3 regions of the Kitasatospora sp. NPDC089797 genome follow, and region 1 is predicted to be linked to each of the others. Evidence: riboswitches for the same ligand, from Rfam matches in the RefSeq annotation. Region 1 holds a riboswitch; each other region holds the start of a gene.
What was found. Region 1 has a riboswitch for magnesium ahead of AB0O91_RS14275 (NRAMP family divalent metal transporter). Riboswitches for the same ligand answer to the same signal wherever they lie in the genome.
Positions count from the first base shown of each region.

Region 2: another riboswitch for magnesium. It lies ahead of AB0O91_RS37585 (hypothetical protein); the one in region 1 lies ahead of AB0O91_RS14275 (NRAMP family divalent metal transporter).
Region 3: another riboswitch for magnesium. It lies ahead of AB0O91_RS34655 (NRAMP family divalent metal transporter); the one in region 1 lies ahead of AB0O91_RS14275 (NRAMP family divalent metal transporter).

Region 1 covers NZ_JBFBGS010000015.1:98,224-104,360, forward strand. The annotation lists gene AB0O91_RS14270 (ABC transporter ATP-binding protein) at 1-483, opposite strand, end outside; M-box (ykoK) riboswitch at 652-828, shown strand; gene AB0O91_RS14275 (NRAMP family divalent metal transporter) at 1,198-2,856, shown strand; gene AB0O91_RS14280 (MgtC/SapB family protein) at 3,020-3,754, shown strand; gene AB0O91_RS14285 (YoaK family protein) at 3,801-4,478, shown strand; gene AB0O91_RS14290 (hypothetical protein) at 4,534-5,187, opposite strand; gene AB0O91_RS14295 (NUDIX domain-containing protein) at 5,766-6,137, opposite strand, start outside.
Region 2 covers NZ_JBFBGS010000071.1:6,791-12,927, forward strand. The annotation lists gene AB0O91_RS37565 (MBL fold metallo-hydrolase) at 1-1,029, opposite strand, end outside; gene bla (class A beta-lactamase) at 1,057-1,992, opposite strand; gene AB0O91_RS37575 (LysR family transcriptional regulator) at 2,123-3,070, shown strand; gene AB0O91_RS37580 (serine hydrolase) at 3,172-4,035, shown strand; gene AB0O91_RS37585 (hypothetical protein) at 4,370-5,023, opposite strand; M-box (ykoK) riboswitch at 5,244-5,415, opposite strand; gene AB0O91_RS37590 (SDR family oxidoreductase) at 5,660-6,137, shown strand, end outside.
Region 3 covers NZ_JBFBGS010000059.1:13,705-19,841, forward strand. The annotation lists gene AB0O91_RS34625 (ABC transporter permease subunit) at 1-824, opposite strand, end outside; gene AB0O91_RS34630 (glyoxalase) at 969-1,337, opposite strand; gene AB0O91_RS34635 (hypothetical protein) at 1,334-1,849, opposite strand; gene AB0O91_RS34640 (winged helix-turn-helix domain-containing protein) at 1,962-2,393, opposite strand; gene AB0O91_RS34645 (hypothetical protein) at 2,467-2,715, opposite strand; gene AB0O91_RS34650 (hypothetical protein) at 2,790-3,125, opposite strand; gene AB0O91_RS34655 (NRAMP family divalent metal transporter) at 3,223-4,872, opposite strand; M-box (ykoK) riboswitch at 5,219-5,396, opposite strand; gene AB0O91_RS34660 (DUF3533 domain-containing protein) at 5,584-6,137, shown strand, end outside.

The sequences.
Region 1 (6,137 bases):
GACGCGCTGCTGCTGGCCGCCGGACATGTCGTCGGGGAAGCGGTCGGCGAGTTCGCCGATGCCCAGTTCCTCCAGCGCGGCCAGCGCCTCGCGGCGGGCGGTGCGGCCGGAGACGCCGTCGAGTTCGCGCGGCAGGGCGATGTTCTCGGCGGCGGTGAGCGCGGGGATCAGGTTGTAGTCCTGGAAGACGTACCCGACGGAGCGGCGCCGCAGGTCGGCGAGCTTGCCGCGGCTGAGGCCGCCGAGGCCGACGCCCTCGACCAGGACCTGGCCGTCGCTGGGCAGGTCCAGCCCGCCGGCCAGGGTGAGCAGGGTCGACTTCCCGGAGCCGGACGGCCCCATGACGGCGACGAACTCGCCTGCGTGGACGGTCAGGTCGACCCCGCGCAGGGCGTGCACCTCGGCGGCGCCGCGGCCGTGCACCCGGGAGACCCCGGCCAGCTGCAGGACGGGCGCGGGCCGGCTCGGATCGGTGTGGGACACAGTTCCCCCTCGTGAGCTGTTCAGCTGCATATGTCGGTGAACTATATATGCCGGGAGGGGATGCACAAGTCGTCCGGGATTCGGTCAAGGTTCTACAAAGGTGTCGACGTTCGGCCGAAAAGGTGACATGGAGCGACCGCCCCGGGGCTATGCTTTTCGAGGTTTGAAAAGGCACCTCGTTCGGTGAGGCGTCTTCACGGACACAGGCCACTGACCCGACGACGTCGAGAGACGCCCAGGTTCAGGACAGGTCTTCCCGAGTTAAGGGTTGACCCCAAGTGGCTTCCGGCCGATCCGGCTGGACACGCCGTGGAGTGCCAAAGCTCTGACGAGTTGGGGTGGACCGGTCCCTCGCGGCCGGTGTGCTCCTTGCCGTGTCGTGATGCGGCGCACAGACGGTGCGCCCCCGACCGGGAGGAGGCGAGAGACATGGACTGTGATAGTCCGGGCCACAGTAGCCCCTACCCCCGCATGCTCTCGAACACCTCCGGCACGCGGTAACAACCTTCCCTGCGCGTTCACCCAGGTCTTCGTCGTGCGCCCGAGTGCGCCCCGACGCAAGCCGCCTGACGCACCGTCATGCCCGCACGGCCGCCGCCGCTCAGCGTCGCCGTACGGCGCGGACGTCGTGTGCGCCGACGTGCGCCCGCAGGGAGGATCGCTGCTGCGTGCCCCCTGTCGCCCCCTCCAGGAAGGGGGCAGGGAGGCCCCGCCATGACCAACGTGATGCTGGACCCGAAGGTTCCCGCCGCTCCCGCCGCGGCCCGCTCCGCCGTCCTCGACGACGCCCACGTGGGCGACATCAAGGGTGCCCTCGGCACCATCAAGCTCGACGACTCCACCCCCCGCAGCGGACTCTCCGCCCGGATCAAGACCCTGCTGGCGATCGTCGGCCCCGGCCTGATCGTGATGGTCGGTGACAACGACGCGGGCGCCTTCTCCACCTACGGCCAGGCCGGCCAGAACTACGGCACCCAGCTGCTCTGGACGCTGGCCCTGCTGATCCCGGTGCTGTACGTCAACCAGGAGATGGTGCTGCGCCTGGGCGCCGTCACCGGCGTCGGCCACGCCCGGCTGATCCTGGAGCGCTTCGGCAAGTTCTGGGGCGCCTTCAGCGTCATCGACCTGTTCCTGCTGAACGCCCTGACCCTGGTCACCGAGTTCATCGGCGTGACACTCGCGGCCGGCTACCTGGGCCTGCCCAAGGTCGCCTCGGTGATCCTGGCGGCGGCGATCATCATCGCCTCGGCCTTCACCGGCTCCTTCCAGCGCTTCGAGCGGGTCGCCGTCACGCTCTGCGTCGGCTCGCTGCTGCTGGTGCCGATCTACTTCATGGTCCACCCGAAGACCTCGCAGATGGCCCACGACTTCGTCGTCCCGCAGATGCCGGGCGGCTCCGGCCAGCTCGCGGCCGTGATGCTGGTCATCGTCTCCATCGTCGGCACCACCGTCGCCCCGTGGCAGCTGTTCTTCCAGCAGTCGTACGTCATCGACAAGCGCATCACCCCGCGTTTCATGAAGTACGAGAAGGTCGACCTGTGGATCGGCATCGCCATCGTGATCATCGGCGCCGCCGCGATGATCGGCTTCACCGCCGCCGCGTTCGCGGGCACCGACGGCTTCGGCCAGTTCTCGGACGCGGCCGCCGTGGCCAAGGGCCTGGAGGACAAGGCCGGTCACCTGGTCGGCGTGCTGTTCGCGATCGCCCTGCTGGACGCCTCGATCATCGGCGCCTTCGCGGTGTCCCTGTCGACCGCCTACGCGATCGGCGACGTCTTCGGCATCAAGCACTCGCTGCACCGCGGGGTCAAGGGTGCCAAGGGCTTCTACGCGGTCTACGCCGGCCTGGTGGTGATCGCCGCGGCGATCACCCTGCTGTCGAACGACTACCTGCAGGGCCTGATGACGCAGTTCGTCCAGGTGCTGGCCGGGGTGCTGCTGCCCTCCGCGACCGTCTTCCTGCTGCTGCTCTGCAACGACAAGGCCGTGCTCGGCCCGTGGCGCAACGGTCCCAAGACCAACGCCTTCACCTCCGCCGTGGTCGGCGTCCTGGTGATGCTGTCGCTGATCCTGACCGCCGCCGTGGTCTGGCCGGACATCAGCTCGGACGCGATCCTGTGGATCATGGCCGGCTGCGGTGTGGCGGGCGTGCTGGTCGCCGGGTACTTCTTCGTGGCCGGCCGCTCCGGCACCAAGGAGGACCCGATCGACCGTGCCGGTCGCGAGGAGTGGCGGATGCCCCCGCTGGAGACGCTGAGCCGTCCGGTGATGTCCACCGCCCGCAAGGTCGGCATGGGCGCCCTGCGCGCCTACCTGCTGATCGCGATGATCATGGTCATCATCAAGATCGTCCAGACCGCGCTGAACCACTGATCCGCCGAGCGGAACCCGGACGGACGGGTGGTGGGCGGCAGCTCGCCACCCGTCCGTTCCACTTTCCGTGTCCGTTTCCCTTTCCGCGTCTCTTTCCGTTTCCGTGTCCGTTTCCCCGTGAAGGCCTCCCCGGGAGGCCTTCCCCCGTGAAGGAGGTGCCGTCGTGCACACCCTGACCACCGTCGAGTTCCTGGTCCGGCTGGCCACCGGCGTCGCCTGCGGCGCGCTGATCGGCGTCGAGCGCCAGTGGCGGGCCCGGATGGCCGGTCTGCGCACCAACGCCCTGGTGGCCGCCGGCGCCACCCTGTTCGTCCTGTACAGCGAGGCGGTCGGCGACACCGGCAGCCCCACCCGGGTCGCCTCCTACGTCGTCTCCGGCATCGGCTTCCTCGGCGGTGGCGTCATCCTGCGCGACGGCGCCGGCGTCCGCGGCCTCAACACCGCGGCCACGCTGTGGTGTTCGGCCGCCGTCGGGGTGCTCGCCGCCTCCGGCAAGCTGGACCTGGCCGTCTTCGGCACCCTCGCGGTGCTCGCCGTCCACGTCGTGCTGCGCCCGGCCGGCCGGCTGCTCGACCGGGCCCCGCAGGCCGGCAGCGACCCGGACTCCACCAGCCGGGCCACCGTCCACCTGGAGTGCGACCGCAAGTCCGAGACCCACATCCGCGCCCTGCTGCTCCAGGCCCTGGCCGGCTCCGGCCTCGCCCCGACCGGCCTGCGCGCCCGCCGCACCGAACAGGGCGACGCCACCAGCCTGCGGGCCACCGTCTCCGTCAACGGGCAGGTGGCCCCGGCGCTGGAACAGGTGATCACCCGGCTCTCGCTGGAGCCCGGCGTTCGGGACCTGCACTGGCATCTGGAGGAGGAGGACGAGGAGCGCGGCAACCCGGGGCTGGCCTGACGCGGTAGAACGGAGGGGCCGTCACACGAACCCTCCGGGAGCCACGATGCCGAAAGTCGACCCCGAACACGGACCGCTGGTCCCGATGCTGCTGGTGCTGACCCTGGTCACCGGCCTGGTGGACGCGGTCAGCTACCTGGAACTCGGGCACGTCTTCGTCGCCAACATGACCGGCAACGTGGTGTTCCTCGGCTTCGCCCTGGCCGGCGCGCCGGGCCTGTCCGCCCCCGCCTCGCTGGCCGCCCTCGGGGCCTTCCTGCTCGGCGCGCTGGCCGGCGGCCACCTCGCCCGGCACCTGCCCGGGCACCGGGGGCACCTGCTGACCGCCGCCGTCGCCGCCCAGGCGGTGCTCGTCGCCGCGAGCACCGTCCTGGCGGCGACGGTCGGCCACGACTCCGAGCCCGCCCGCTACACCCTGATCGGGCTGCTCGCCGTCGCCATGGGCGGTCAGAACGCGGTGGTCCGCGCGCTCAAGGTCCCCGACCTCACCACCACCGTGCTCACCATGACGATCACCGCCTTCGCCGCCGACCGCACCGGCCTGCGCCGCGTCGCCTCGGCGGCCTGGATGTTCGCCGGGGCGCTGCTCGGCGCGGTGCTGGTGCTGCACGTGGACGTGTCGGTCGCGCTGGCCCTGGCGCTGGTGCTGCTGGTCGCCGTCGCCGCCCTCACCCAGTGCGCCGCCCGGCCCGTCCCGGCCCCGGCCTGGACGGAACGCCGCTGAGGCCCGGCCCTAGGCCCCGCCGACCGGAGGCTTTTGACGGGCTGCGGGGTTCCGGTCACTCCTCCCGGCGGTGTCCGGCGCGGCCGCTCCAGAGCGGTTCCAGCCGGGCCCAGCCGCTGGTCCATTCGGCCTCGGCCCGGCGGTCGAGGGTGTGCAGGCGCAGCCGCAGCAGGAGGACCAGGAGGGCGGACAGGGTGAGCAGGGCGCCGGCGCCGGTGCAGCCGGCCGAGACGGCGAGGGCGGCGCGCTCGACCGGGGGAGCGGCGGCGTTGCCGTCGGGGTCGACCCAGATCGGGACGACGGTTCCGGCGACGGCCGAGCGCGGGGCCTCGACGACGCCGGTGTGCGGGGTGCCTCCCGGATAGCTCCAGGAGGCCGGGGCGTCGGTCCGGTTGCCGTAGCCGCCGGTGAACCGGCTGTTGACGGCGCCGTGGTCGGTGCCGCCGGTGACCACGGCCTCGACCCGGTGCAGCCGGGCCCGGTCCTCGTCGGCCCGGGGTGCGGTGGTGCGGAAGAGCAGCAGCGCGCCGCCGACGGAGAGGGCGATCGTCAGCAGGCCCCCGACCACGGCGAACAGCCAGGCGCGGGCGCGGGACCGGTCGAGGGGGCGGGCCAACGGTTCGTGCCGGGCACCGAAGGCCCGCCGCAGCTGACGGCCGGTTCGCCGCGGCAGCGACGCGGGCCGGGCCGGGCGGGGTGTGCTGGACACGCTGAGGTCTCCTCAAGGACGCGGGCGCGTACGGAGTTTCGTTACCCAATCTCCACCCGACCGACCTCCTTGCACAAGAGTGGTGCGCGCTCCTGGTGCCGACGGCCCTGGTCACCCGGGACGTTCGGCCCTCGGCGGCGGGCCCCGGTGGCGGCAGACTGGGGCCCGGCCGCGCCCTCCGTGCCTGGGCGCGGCTCCGACCCGGTCGGCCGTGGGGGTTCCGGGTCGTGGTGCGGAGCAGGGGGCGGTCGTGGGGCCGCCTCCTGCCTGCCGCCGGTGCCTTCTCCGGCCTCGCCACCGGTGCGAGTTGACGTTCCACCAGGTCAGGGCCGTGTTCTTTCCGGCTGTGCCGTCGGCTGGGGATCGTCTCCTCGACCCTGCCGCCGTCGCGGCGGATCGCCGGGCCGGGGGTGGCGCGCAACGGCCGGGCATCGCCTGGAGGGCGGCGTGCAACGGCTCGGCACCGACAGGGGGTCGGTGTGCATCGGCTCGGCACCGTCAGGGGGTCGGCGCCCGTCGGTCGAGCAGTGGGCCGGTGCCGGTTCTTCCGCCGCCCGCGGAACCATCCGTCGCGCGGATCAGCGGGCGACGGGGTAGCTGCGCGTCCCCTCCCGCGGTGCCCCGTCCAGCCCGGGCAGCCAGCTGGCGAGCACCAGCCCGGACGGGTAGAACATCGGCTCGGGCAGCGCGTCCACCGGGAAGCGCTCCCAACCGGCGCAGGTGTGCGGCTCGGTGACCAGCGCCTCGGCCAGGCTCGGCGGCGCCAGCACGGCGGCGGTCAGCCGGGGCCGGCCGAGCTCGTGGTCCAGGTGCAGGGCCAGCACCCGCATCCGCTCGGCCGGCAGCACGATGCCGGTCTCCTCGGCGAGTTCGCGGGCCGCGGTCCGCTCGAAGGACTCGCCCGGGTCGACCTTGCCGCCGGGCAGGCTCCAGGTCGGCGGCTCACCGGC
Region 2 (6,137 bases), on a different contig from region 1:
CGCCTCCGCGTCGGCGATGCGGCCGCGCAGCATCGCGTCCATGACGGCCATGTACCGCTGCGTGCGGGGGCCGCCGAGGAGGAAGGGGTTGGCGGCGCCGGGCGGCTGGCGCCGCAGCTGCTCGACGCGTTCGAGACCGTGGTCGTTCGGGTGGTTGGAGAGCTCGACCTCCACGTTCGCCCGGCGCATGACGGTCCGGAAGGACTGGGCGGACGCGAGGTAGGTCCGCAGGTCGGCCACCGTCGAGGGCGGGTTGAGGCCGCCCCAGAGCATCGCGCTGTGGTGCCGGCGGCCCAGCCGGACCGGGATGACCGGGGACACCGTGCCGGGGGTGTGGCCCGGGGTGTGGTGCAGCTCGATCGTCGTGCCGCCGAGCGTGAGCCGGGCGCCGTCCGCGATGTCGAGGTCGCGGACGGGGGCGCCGGCCGGGCCGGTGCGGGCGAGGAGGTCCCAGTCGGCCGCCGCCATGTGCACCCGGGCGCCGTAGCGGTCGGCCAGGGTCTGCGCGCCGCCGAAGTGGTCCGCGTGGCCGTGGGTCACGACGACGTGCCGGATCTCCGCCGGGTCGGCGCCGACCGACCGCAGCCCGGGGACGATGACGCCCTCGACGTCGGCGGGCGAGGTGAGTGCGTCGATCAGTACGACGCCCTCGTCCGTGAGCAGCGCCATCGCCGAGACCCACCCGACGCTCAGCAGCACCAGGTTGTCGAACAGCTTGACGGGCGGGGGCGCGGGCAGGTCGGGAAGGCCGGAGCCGGGGGTCAGTGCGGTCACCAGGGCGCACAGCACGGGGTCGTCCGCGGCGAGCCGGCGGGCACGGTCGTAGTGCGCCCCGGCGGCGGTCGGCGCCTTCGTTCTCCTCGACGCCGCTGCGGGGGCCGGGCCGGGGGCGGCCGCGGGGGCGGCCGAGGCGGTGCCCGGCAGGACGGCCGGTGCGGCCCCGGCGGCGATGCCGAGGACGGCGAGCTGGGCGAGCCTGCGCCGGGTGAAGTCGGCTTCCGTGGCGGCTCGGCGGGTGGGGCTGATCATCGTGGGCGGGCTCCTGGTCGGTGGAGGTCAGCCGAGGGCGCTGACGACGGTCTTCGTGGCCTGGGCGAGCAGGGCGTCGTCGGAGGTGGCGTCGGCCTTGCCCCGGTCGGACAGGAGGACGATCACGATCGGGCTGCGCCCGCCCGAGGGCCACGCCACGGCGACGTCGTTGCGGGTGCCGTAGCCGGCGTTCCCGGTCTTGTCGCCGATCTTCCAGTCGGCGGGCACGCCCGCGCGCACGAAGGGGCCGCCGGTCGTGTTGCCGACCAGCCAGTCCGTCAGCAGGTTGCGCCGGTCCGCGCCGAGGGCGTCGCCGAGCACGTAGCGGCGCAGGTCGGCGGCGAGGACGCGCGGGGTGCTGGTGTCCCGGGTGTCGCCCGGGGTCGCCTCGTTGAGGGTCGGTTCGGTGCGGTCCACGCTGGTGGTGGAGTCGCCCAGGTCCCGCAGGGACTGCTGGACGGCCGCCGGACCGCCGAGCTCGGCGACGACCAGGTTGGCCGCGGTGTTGTCGCTGTACTGGATGGAGGCGGCGGCGATGTCCCGCAGCCGCATGCCGGTGGCCACGTGCTGCGAGGTGATCGGCGCCCACGCCAGCACGTCCTCCTGGCGGTAGTGGACGACCTTGTCCAGGTCCGCGTCGGAGGCCTTCTTCAACAGGGCCCCGGCGGCGAGCGACTTGATCGTGGAGGCGAACGCGAACCGCTCCCCGTCCCGGTGGGTGACCTCCCGCCCGCTGCCGGTGTCCACCGCGAACACGCCGAGCCGGGCGCCGAACTGCTGCTCCAGTGCCGCGAACGAGGCCTCCGCCCGGTCGGTCGCGGCCGTCGCCGTCGTCGCGGCTGCGGCGGACGCCGCCGGCGGCGTCGAGGCGTTGCCCGGTTGGGCGCAGCCCGCGACCAGCGCGGCCGCCAGCAGGGCCACGGCGGGCAGCGTGGTACGGGGGCGGTGGAGGGCGGGTGTCATCGGTGGTCTCCCAGGGTCGTCCGTGTCGCCGCGATCGCGCCGTCGCGCTCAGCTAAACAGGTCGGTGACGCCCCGGTCCAAGACCACAATCGTGAAACGGACGATTAGAAAACACCTATGATGGCTGGCCATGGACCTGCTGGGGCACCTCCGCCACTTCCGCGCCGTCGCCGAGGAGCGGCACTTCGGCCGCGCCGCCGAACGCCTGCGGATAGCCCAGCCCTCGCTCTCCCAGCGGATCCAGCGCCTCGAACGCGAACTCGGCGTGACCCTGTTCGACCGCGGCCCGCGCGGCGTCACCCTCACCCCGGCGGGCCGGCTGCTGCTCGCCGAGGCCGAGGAGACGCTGGACAGCGCCGCCCGGCTGCTCGCCACCGCCGCCGACCTGCGCAGCGGACGGGCCGGCACCCTGCGCGCGGCCGTCCCGCCCGAACTCGGGCCGGCCGCCCTGGCCGCACTGCTCACCGGCTTCGAGGGCGCCTCCCCCGGCACCCGGCTCGACCTGCGGGAACTGCCCGCCGCGGCCGTGGTGCGCGAACTCGCCCAGCACACCGTCGACGTCGCCGTGGTCCGCCACCCCTGCCCGGCCGACGGACTGGCCTTCGGGCCCGTCCTGCACCAGCCGCTCGGTGTCCTGCTCGCCGCCGGCAGTCCGTACGCCGACCGCCCGGAGCTCGCCGTGGCCGAACTGACCGGCCTGCGGCTGGTCCTCCCCCCGCGCGCGACCGCCCCGGCCCTGTACGACGAGGTGCTCACCACGCTGACCAGGCACGGCTGTACCCCGGAGGCCGTGGTCGACCCGCCGGGGCCGGACGTCGCGGGCGCGCTCGTGCTCACCGGCAGCGCCGTCGCCCTGGTGCCGCGCACCGCGCCGCCACCCGGTACAGTCTGGCGTCCGCTGACCGGCTCCCCCCTGGCCTGGCGGACCTCGACCGCCTGGCCGGCCGGACGGGGCGGGCCCGCCGTCCGGCTGTTCGCGGAGGCCGCCCACGAGGCGCTGACCGGACCCGGCGGCCTGCTGCCCCAGCCGCCCCACCGCCCGCTCTACCCCCGGCCCGCAATGGAGTTCCCGCTGTGACCAGCGACCGCACGAGAGCCGACCACCCGGCCGCCGGCCGTGCCCCGCACGACCGGACCGCACCCGACCGGACCTCGCACGGCCGAGCCGCGCGCACGCGCATCGCCGCGGCCTTCACCGACGCGGGGGTCACCGGCTGGCTGCACGCGCGCGACCTCGACACCGGCGCCGAGATCGCCCTCGGCGCCGACACCGCCGTCAGCACCTCCAGCGTCCACAAGCTCTGCCTGCTGGTGACGCTCTACCGCGAGGCCGCCGCCGGACGCGTCGACCTGACCCGGCAGGTCGACGTCCCCGCCACCGGCCGCACCCCCGGCGGGACCGGCCTCGCCGCCATGCTCGACCCCGCCCGCCTCTCGCTGCGCGACCTCGCCTACCTCACCGTGGCCGTCAGCGACAACGCCGCCGCCGACCTCCTGTGGGACGAGATCGGCCTCGACACCGTTAACCGCACCATGGCCGACCTCGGGCTGAGCCGCACCGTCGCCGTCCACCACATGCGCGACCTCATCGGCGCCCTCGCCGAGGACACCGGCCCGGACTCCCCGGTCGACCCCGCCGTCGTCGCCCGCCTCAGGGTCCTCGACCCCGCCTTCACCAACCACAGCACCCCGCGCGACATGACCGCGCTGCTCGCCGCCGTCTGGCACGGCGACGCCTGCCCCGGCGACCACGGCGCCGCCCTGCGCCGCCTCCTCGGCCTCCAGGTCTGGCCGCACCGCCTGGCCTCCGGCTTCCCCTTCGACGACGTCCGCGTCCACGGCAAGACCGGCACCCTCCCCACGCTGCGCCACGAGGTCGGCGTCGTCGAGTACCCCGACGGCGGCCGCTACGCCCTCGCCGTCTTCACCCGCGCCGCCGCCACCACCATCACGCTGCCCGCCGCCGACGCCGCCATCGGAACCACCGCCCGCCTCGCCGTCGACGCCCTCCGCGCCCGAGCCGCGACCGCCGCCGCGGAGTGACGGCCGCACGGGCCCGGCGCGGGACGGGAGTTCGCCCGGGCGCTCAGACGCGCGGGAGTGCCGCCTGCCGGGGCGGTGCGGTGGACGACGGGCAGGCCGAGATGCCCGCCCCATCGGCTGCCCTACTGCCGACCCGCCCCCACCACCGGAACGGGTCGGCGGGAGAAGGGAGTTCGCCGCACCGACAGGCGGAACCGCCTGGGCGCTCACGCACGCGGGGGCGGCGTTGCGCGGGCCGCAAGCTGGGCGGCGCCCGACGATCCGGTCGGAACACGGCGGCCGATCCGCCGTCCTGACGCCTGCACGACCGGATGGGCCTGCGCAGGACGGGAGTTCACCCTGCCGGCAGGCGGGACCACCCGGGCGCCCAGGCGCGCGGGCAGTGTGGTGGGCGATGAGCCCGACGGCGAGCGACAGGCCGACAGGCCCGGCACACCGGCCGCGCACGGGTGCCGCCCGACCGGTCGGCGGCTCGACTGCCGACGCCGGCCACCCCGCCCCCACTGCCGCCGGACGGACGAACAGGCGGGCCGGAGCAGGGAGTTCGCCCTGCCGACAGGCGGCCCCGCCCCGGCGCGCAGGCGCGCGGGGCGGTGTTGCGCGGGCCCCGGGCGCCGCAGCGGGCGGCGTGGTGGGCGATGAGCCCGACGGCGGCGAGGGGCAGGCCGAGGTGCTCGGCGATCCGGTCGGGGCCGTGGCCCTGGAGGGCGAGCAGGTAGGCGGTCTGGACCCGCGAGTCGTAGGCCACGTCGGGAGAGGTGGTGGCGGAGAAGTCGCGGTGGTCGAGCAGGTAGAGGCGCGGAACGCCGTCCTGGAGGGTCAGTTGGAGGAGGCCGCGGACGATCGGCGCGTCGGCGGGCAGGGTGAGCGGCGGCAGGTGCGGCGTCGGCCGGCGGAAGCCGCGCAGCAGGCGGGTGCCGCGCGCGGGGGTGCCGCCGTCGTGGGCGGTGCGCGCGGACGTGAACGCGGGGAAGGCGAAGCGGGTCATGGTGGAACCTCCGACGGCCCGAGGCCGGGGGGAGGGCGCGCGCGAGTGGACCGACCGGCGTCAGCGCGCGCCGGGAATGAGGGCGGAAAGCCGATGGCGGGGCCGACTGTGGCCCGGACTACTACTGGAGTCCATCTCTCTCGCCTCCTCCCGGTCGGGCGCGTGATCGCGCCGCTCGACACGGCAAGGAGCGGACCGGGCCCGCCGCGACGGCGACGCCGGTTCACCCCAACTCGTCAGAGCTTTGGCACTCCACGGCGTGATCCCCGGCGGGGAAGCCACTTGGGATCAACCCTTAGGTCGGGAAGATCTGTCCTGAACCTGGGCGTCTCTCGACGTCGTCGGGTCAGTGGCCTGTGTCCGTGAAGACGCCTCACCGAACGAGGTGCCTTTGAAACTCTCCCGATCATACCCCTTCCGGTGCCGGCCCACGAAGGGCCCTGTCCGCAGGACGCACCCGCCCGCCCGGCGGGCCCATGAGTACGGGCACCCGATCCCGGCCCCGGCCGACGGGAGCCGCGGCGGCGGCATCAGCCCGTCGGCGCCGGGCATGTATGAGAGGTCGTCCGGCAGCGGGCCGTGACGATCCGGCCCGGCCGGGACGCGGCCGGGGCAGCGCGGGGAGGCACCACGGACATGGGCGAACTGGACGGCAGGACGGCACTGGTGACGGGCGGGTCCCGTGGGATCGGGCGGGCGATCGCGCTGCGGCTCGCCGCCGACGGGGCCCTGGTCGCGGTGCACTACGGCGACAACGAGGCCGCGGCGGCGGAGACCGTCGCGCTGATCGCCAAGGCCGGCGGCCGGGCGTTCCCGGTCCGGGCCCGGTTCGGGGACGGCGACGCGGTGGACCGGCTGCTGGAGGGCCTCACCGCCGGTCTGGCGGAGCACGACCAGGACGGTCTGGACATCCTGGTCAACAACGCGGGCATCCACCTGGCCGGCTCGATCGCCCGGATCACCGAGGAGGAGTTCGACCGCCTGATGGCGATCAACGTGCGCGCGCCGCTCTTCGTGATCCAGCGGACCCTGCCGCTGCTGCGGGACGGCGGCCGGATCGTGACCGTGGCCTCGGCGGCCGCCCGGATCGGCTCACCCGTCCAGATCGGCTACA
Region 3 (6,137 bases), on a different contig from region 1:
AGCGGCCGCCAGAACAGGAAGTTCACCCCGACGACCATGACGGTCATGGCGGCGATCGCCCAGCCGACCCGGCCGAGGTCCCCGGCGGCGATCGCGGCGCCCGCGTAGGAGCCGACCCCGGGCAGCGCGTACCGCTGGTTGTCGACACTGATCGCCTCGGAGGCGACCAGGAAGAACCAGCCGCCGCCGAAGCTGAGCATGCCGTTCCAGACCAGGCCGATCATCCCGGAGGGCAGTTCGACCTTCCAGAACCGGGTCCACCGGCTGAACCGGAAGGAGCGGGACAGCTCGTCCAGTTCGCGCGGCAGCGAGACCAGCGAGTGGTAGAAGCCGAAGGTCATGTTCCACGCCTGGGACGTGAAGATCGCGAAGACGGCGGCGCACTCCAGGCCGAGCATCGAGCCGGGGAACAGGGCCAGGAAGCCCGTCACCGCGACGGTCAGGAAGGCGAGCACCGGCACCGACTGGAGGATGTCCAGCGCGGGGATCAGCACCCGTTCCAGCCGACGGCTGCGGGCGGCGGCGTAGGCGTAGCCGAAGGTGAACAGGACCGACACGACGAGCGCGGCGAACATCCGCAGCAGCGAGCGGGCGGCGTCGTAGGGCAGCCGGGCCGGGTCGGTGTCCACGGTGGCGTCGCGGGCGGTGGAGAACCGCACGGTCGTGCCCTGGCCGGCCCGCAGGGCGAGGTAGAGCAGCACCAGGACGGCGGCCGCCACGACCACGTCCACCCAGGTCGTCCGGGCCGGGCGGCGTGCGGTCCGGGACGGCAGTGAGCCCCGGGACGGGCCCGGGGCGGACTTCGGGAAGGACGGGAAGGACATGGCGGGACCTCCGGCGCGCAAACCCGGGCAGTCTGCTCCCTTCTGACGTCCGTACGCAAATGGACCGTGGCCCGGGCGGTCGGGACGGCTGTCCGGCGGCCGCTACCCGGGGGCCGCCGTCCGGTGGCGGCTGTCCGGCGGGCGCTATCCGGCGGCCTCGACGAACTCCAGCAGGTTGCCGACCGGGTCGGTGGTGTAGAAGCGCCGGCGGGGCGGCAGGGTGTCGTCCCAGACCACCTGGGCGCCGAGTTCGGCGAGCCGCAGGGCGAAGTCCTCGATCTCGCAGACGGCCATGCCCGGATGGGCCTTGGTGTTGGGACGGAAGCGCTCCTCGATGCCGAGGTAGAGCCGCACCCGGCCGCCGTCGGCAGCGAACCAGCAGCCGCCGCGTCCGCTGAGCGGCTGGGGCTTGGGGATCTCGGCCATCTGCAGGACGTCGCCGTAGAAGGCGCGCAGCAGGGCCTCGCTGCCGGGTGGGGCGGAGAGCTGGACGTGGTCGAGGGCCGTGATCATTGCGGCCTCCTCCGGGACGGTGTGGACGGGGCGGACGGGACGGACCCGGCGTGCTGCCGGGCCGCGGCGACCAGCAGGCGGGCGGTCGGGGTGGAGAGGTCGAGGTGGTGGGCGATCCACTGCGGGTCGTGCCCGTGGGTGGCGAACACCCAGGCGGTGTAGAGCCGGTTCAGTCCGGGGGCGTCGGGGGAGAGCAGCAGCGGGCGGACCTGCTCCATCGGGAAGCCCTCCAGCGAGCGGGCGCTGAACCACTGGGCGTCGTCCTCGCCGGCGGCGACCCGCTCGGCGAGCGGCCGGGCCACCCGCTGCCGGCTGTGCGCCAGCAGCAGGGCGAGCAGCAGGCCGACCACCGAGCCGCCGATGAGCACGCCGGAGAGGAACAGCCGCAGCGGGGCGGGGGCGACGCCGACGGCGAGGCCCTCGCAGGCGAGCAGCAGGAGGATGCCGCTCAGCGCCGTCGTTCTGCCGGTCCAGGGGAAGGACCAGGTGCGGGGCAGGGCGGTTCTGATCACGGGGGTTTCCTCCTTCTGCGGTGCCGTGCGGTCGTCCGCTGCGGTGCGGTGGTGCGGTGGTGCGGCGGTGCGGTCGTCCGCGGCGGTGCGGTGGTGCGGGTGGTCCGGTGGTTCAGGCGGCGCGGACCAGCCGGGGGTCGTACTTGTAGCCGATCTGCCGGACGGTGGCGATCGCCTCCCGGTGGCCGGGGCCGAGCTTGCGGCGGATCCGGGCGATGTGGGTGGCGATGGTGCGGGTGTCACCGGTGTCCGGCCGGCCCCAGACGTTCTCCATGAGCTGGCGCCGGGAGTGCACCCGCAGCGGGTTGCCGACCAGGTGGGCGAGCAGCTCGAACTCCAGGAACGGCAGGCTGAGCGGCTGGCCGTCGACGGTGACGGTGCGCTGCTCGGAGTCGACCACCAGACCGGGGTCCGGGGCGGTGGCGGGCCGCGACGGTCCCTGCGACGGGGTCTGCGACTGGGTGGCGGGCACGGAGCGCCGGGCCGGGCCGGCGGTGGCGTGGTCCGAGAAGATGGCGTCGAGCCTGGGGTAGCGCACGGCCATGGCGGATGCTCCTTCGTCGGGTCGGAACGGTGTCGGAACGGTGGATGGGGCGGGGAGCGGAGCGGCGGCCGGGTCAGAGCCCGGGGTGCCAGGAGGCTTCCAGCCGGGTGGTCCCGTCGGCGGCGGTGACGGTCCGCCAGCTGGCGCGCATCGGCAGCGGGTGGCCGCCCGGCACGGTCGCGGCCGACCCGGTGGCGGCCCGCAGCACGGGGCTGTCCAGGGGGCTGGCCGCCAGGCGTCGGCCCACCGCGGCGAGGGCGGCGCGCAGTCGGCCGCGATCGGTGGACGGGAGGGTGGGCTGGAAAGCGGCAACGATGGACATGGCAGGTCACCTCCGTGACGGGGCCGGAAAACCGGTGGGCGAGTGCGCTGGTGTGCGCGGGGACTGACGAACGGTCAGGCGGCGGGCGCGGCGGGCGCGGTGGCGCTCGCGGCGGCGGCCCGGTGCCGGGCGGCGGCGAGCGCGAGGCGGTGCGCGGCGGCCGGCGGGAGGTCCGCGAACCGGGCGAGCCAGGCCGGGCGGTGGCCCTGGCGGGCGAGCAGGTACGCCAGGTGGACGCGGGGCTCGTACGCGGAGGCCGGGCTGTTGGCGGTGCCCGAGTAGGGGCAGGTGCCGGGGTCGTCGAGGCGGTAGGCGCGCTCGACGCCGTCGTGCAGGGTGAGGCGGACGCTCGGGCAGCGGTGGAACGCGGGCCGGGGGAGCGGGACTTCGTGGATCCGGGTGGTGCGCATGGCCGTACTGCCTTCCTTCCCCGGGGTCGGGGCGGTCGAGGGGTCCGGGGCGGGGCCGGGGGCGGCGGCGTGGTGGTCGCCGCCCCCGGCGTCCGGGTCAGTGGTTCAGGGCGGTCTGGACGACCTTGATGATGACCATGATCATCGCGATCAGCAGGTAGGAGCGCAGGGCGCCCATGCCGATCTTGCGGGCGGTGGACATCACCGGCTTCTCCAGGGTCTCCAGCGGGGGCATCCGCCAGTTCTCCCGGCCGGTGCGGTCGATCGGGTCCTCCTTGGTGCCCTTGCGGCCGAAGGTGAAGAAGTACCCGGCGACCAGGACCCCCGCCACGCCGCAGCCGGCCATGATCCAGAGCAGCGCGTCCGAGCTGATGTCCGGCCAGACCACGGCCGCGGTCAGGATCAGCGACAGCATCACCAGGACGCCGACCACGGCGGAGGTGAAGGCGTTGGTCTTGGGACCGTTGCGCCACGGGCCGAGCACGGCCTTGTCGTTGCAGAGCAGCAGCAGGAAGACGGTCGCGGAGGGCAGCAGCACCCCGGCCAGTACCTGGACGAACTGGGTCATCAGGCCCTGGGCGTAGTCGGTGGACAGCAGGGTGATGGCGGCGGCCACCACGACCACACCGGCGTAGATGCCGTAGAAGCCCTTGGCGCCCTTGACCCCGCGGTGCAGCGAGTGCTTGATGCCGAAGACGTCGCCGATCGCGTACGCGGTGGAGAGCGAGACCGCGAAGGCGCCGATGATCGAGGCGTCCAGCAGGGCGATCGCGAACAGCACGCCGACCACGTGGCCGGCCTTGTCCTCCAGGCCCTTGGCGATGGCGCCCGCGTCGCTGAACTGGCCGAAGCCGTCGGTGCCCGCGAACGCGGCGGCGCAGAAGCCCATCATGGCGGCGGCGCCGATGATCACGATGGCGATGCCGATCCACAGGTCGGCCTTCTCGTACTTCATGAAGCGCGGGGTGATGCGCTTGTCGATGACGTACGACTGCTGGAAGAACAGCTGCCACGGGGCGACGGTGGTACCGACGATGGAGACGATCAGCAGCATCACGGTGGCGAGTTCGCCCGAGGCGCCCGGCATCTGCGGGACCACGAAGTCGTGGGCCATCTGCGAGGTCTTCGGGTGGACCATGAAGTAGATCGGCACCAGCAGCAGCGAGCCGACGCAGAGCGTGACGGCGACCCGTTCGAAGCGCCGGAAGGAGCCGGTGAAGGCCGAGGCGATGATGACCGCCGCCGCCAGGATCACCGAGGCGACCTTGGGCAGGCCCAGGTACCCGGCCGCGAGTGTCACGCCGATGAACTCGGTGACCAGAGTCAGGGCGTTCAGCAGGAACAGGTCGATGACGCTGAAGGCGCCCCAGAACTTGCCGAAGCGCTCCAGGATCAGCCGGGCGTGGCCGACGCCGGTGACGGCGCCCAGGCGCAGCACCATCTCCTGGTTGACGTACAGCACCGGGATCAGCAGGGCCAGCGTCCAGAGCAGCTGGGTGCCGTAGTTCTGGCCGGCCTGGCCGTAGGTGGAGAAGGCGCCCGCGTCGTTGTCGCCGACCATCACGATCAGGCCGGGGCCGACGATCGCCAGCAGGGTCTTGAGTCTCGCGCTCAACCCCTGGCGTGGTGCGTCGTCATCGAGCTTGATGGTGCCGAGCGCACCCTTGATGTCGCCCACGTGGGCGTCGTCCAGCACGGCCGAGCGCGGAGCGGGGATCTTCGAGTCGAGAGTGGAGTTGGTGGTCATGGCGTTCCTCCCGGTACCCCTGACAGGCGGGGCGGTTGGGGACGCGCGGCAGCAATTCCCCCTGCGTGCAGGCACGGCGCATCGGCGCGCGGCGCTGCCGGCCCGTGCGGACGGGCGCGGGCATGGCGAAGCCGCGTGCGGGTGCTGTGTGGTGACGCGCCGTCAGATCAACGCGCAGGGGAGGTTGTTACCGCGTGCCGGAGGTGTACGAGGACAGGCGGGGGTAGGGGCAACTGTGGCCCGGACTACTGCAATCCATGTCTCTCGCCTCCTCCCGGTCGACGCACCCCGTGGTGCGTGTCATCGACGCGGCAAGGAGTTCACCGGCGCGCGGAAAACGGCCACCGGTTCACCCCAACTCGTCAGAGCTTTGGCACTCCACGGCGTGTCCAACCCCTCGAGGTCGGAAGCCACTTCGGATCAACCCTTAGGTCGGGAAGATCTGTCCTAACCCTGGGCGTCTCTCGACGTCGTCGGATCAGTGGCCTGTGTCCGTGAAGAAGCCTCACCGAACGAGGTGCCTTCTTCAAACCTCCAGAAGCATAGCCCCGGCGAAGAGCACTACTTGCGTACTTGGTAGAACCTTTACCTTTCTCGGCGGCCGGCACCCGTCCGGGTGACGCGGGTTTGACCGGTTCGTGACCACGGAACGACTTCCCGCCGTACCGGCAGCGGCACGGCATCCGCCCGTGCCCGAACCCGAGGGGTGGCATGGCGACCGCAGGCTCCCAGGGGGCTCCCCGGCAGGCCAGGGCCCTGGCACTCGCCCGGAACCCCAAGCTCTGGCTCTTCCCGAGCATCCTGTCCGCGCTGGTGGCCGTCCTGCTCTCGCTGCTCTACCTCGGCGGCATCGTCAACCCGACCGGACACCTGCACCGGCTGCCGATCGCCCTGGTCAACGCGGACCAGGGCCCGCCGCCGCCCGGCCGGTCCGTCGACCTCGGCACCGAGCTGACCAGGGCGGTGCTCGCCGGTACCCCCGGTGACACGGTCGACTGGCGGCGGACCGACGAGGCCGGCGCCCGCGACCTCCTCGCGTCCGGCAAGGTCTACGGCGCGCTGCTCGTCCCGGCCGACTTCACGGCCACCGTCGGCCGGCTCACCGCCGGCGGCGCCACCGAGCGGCCCACCCTCACCGTGCTCACCAACCCCGGCCTGGGCAGCCTGGGCTCCTCGCTCGCCGCGCAGATCGCCCAGAACGCGGCCCACCAGGCCTCCGTCGCCGCCGGGAAGGAACTGCTCGCCGCCGTACCGGCCGCGGGTGG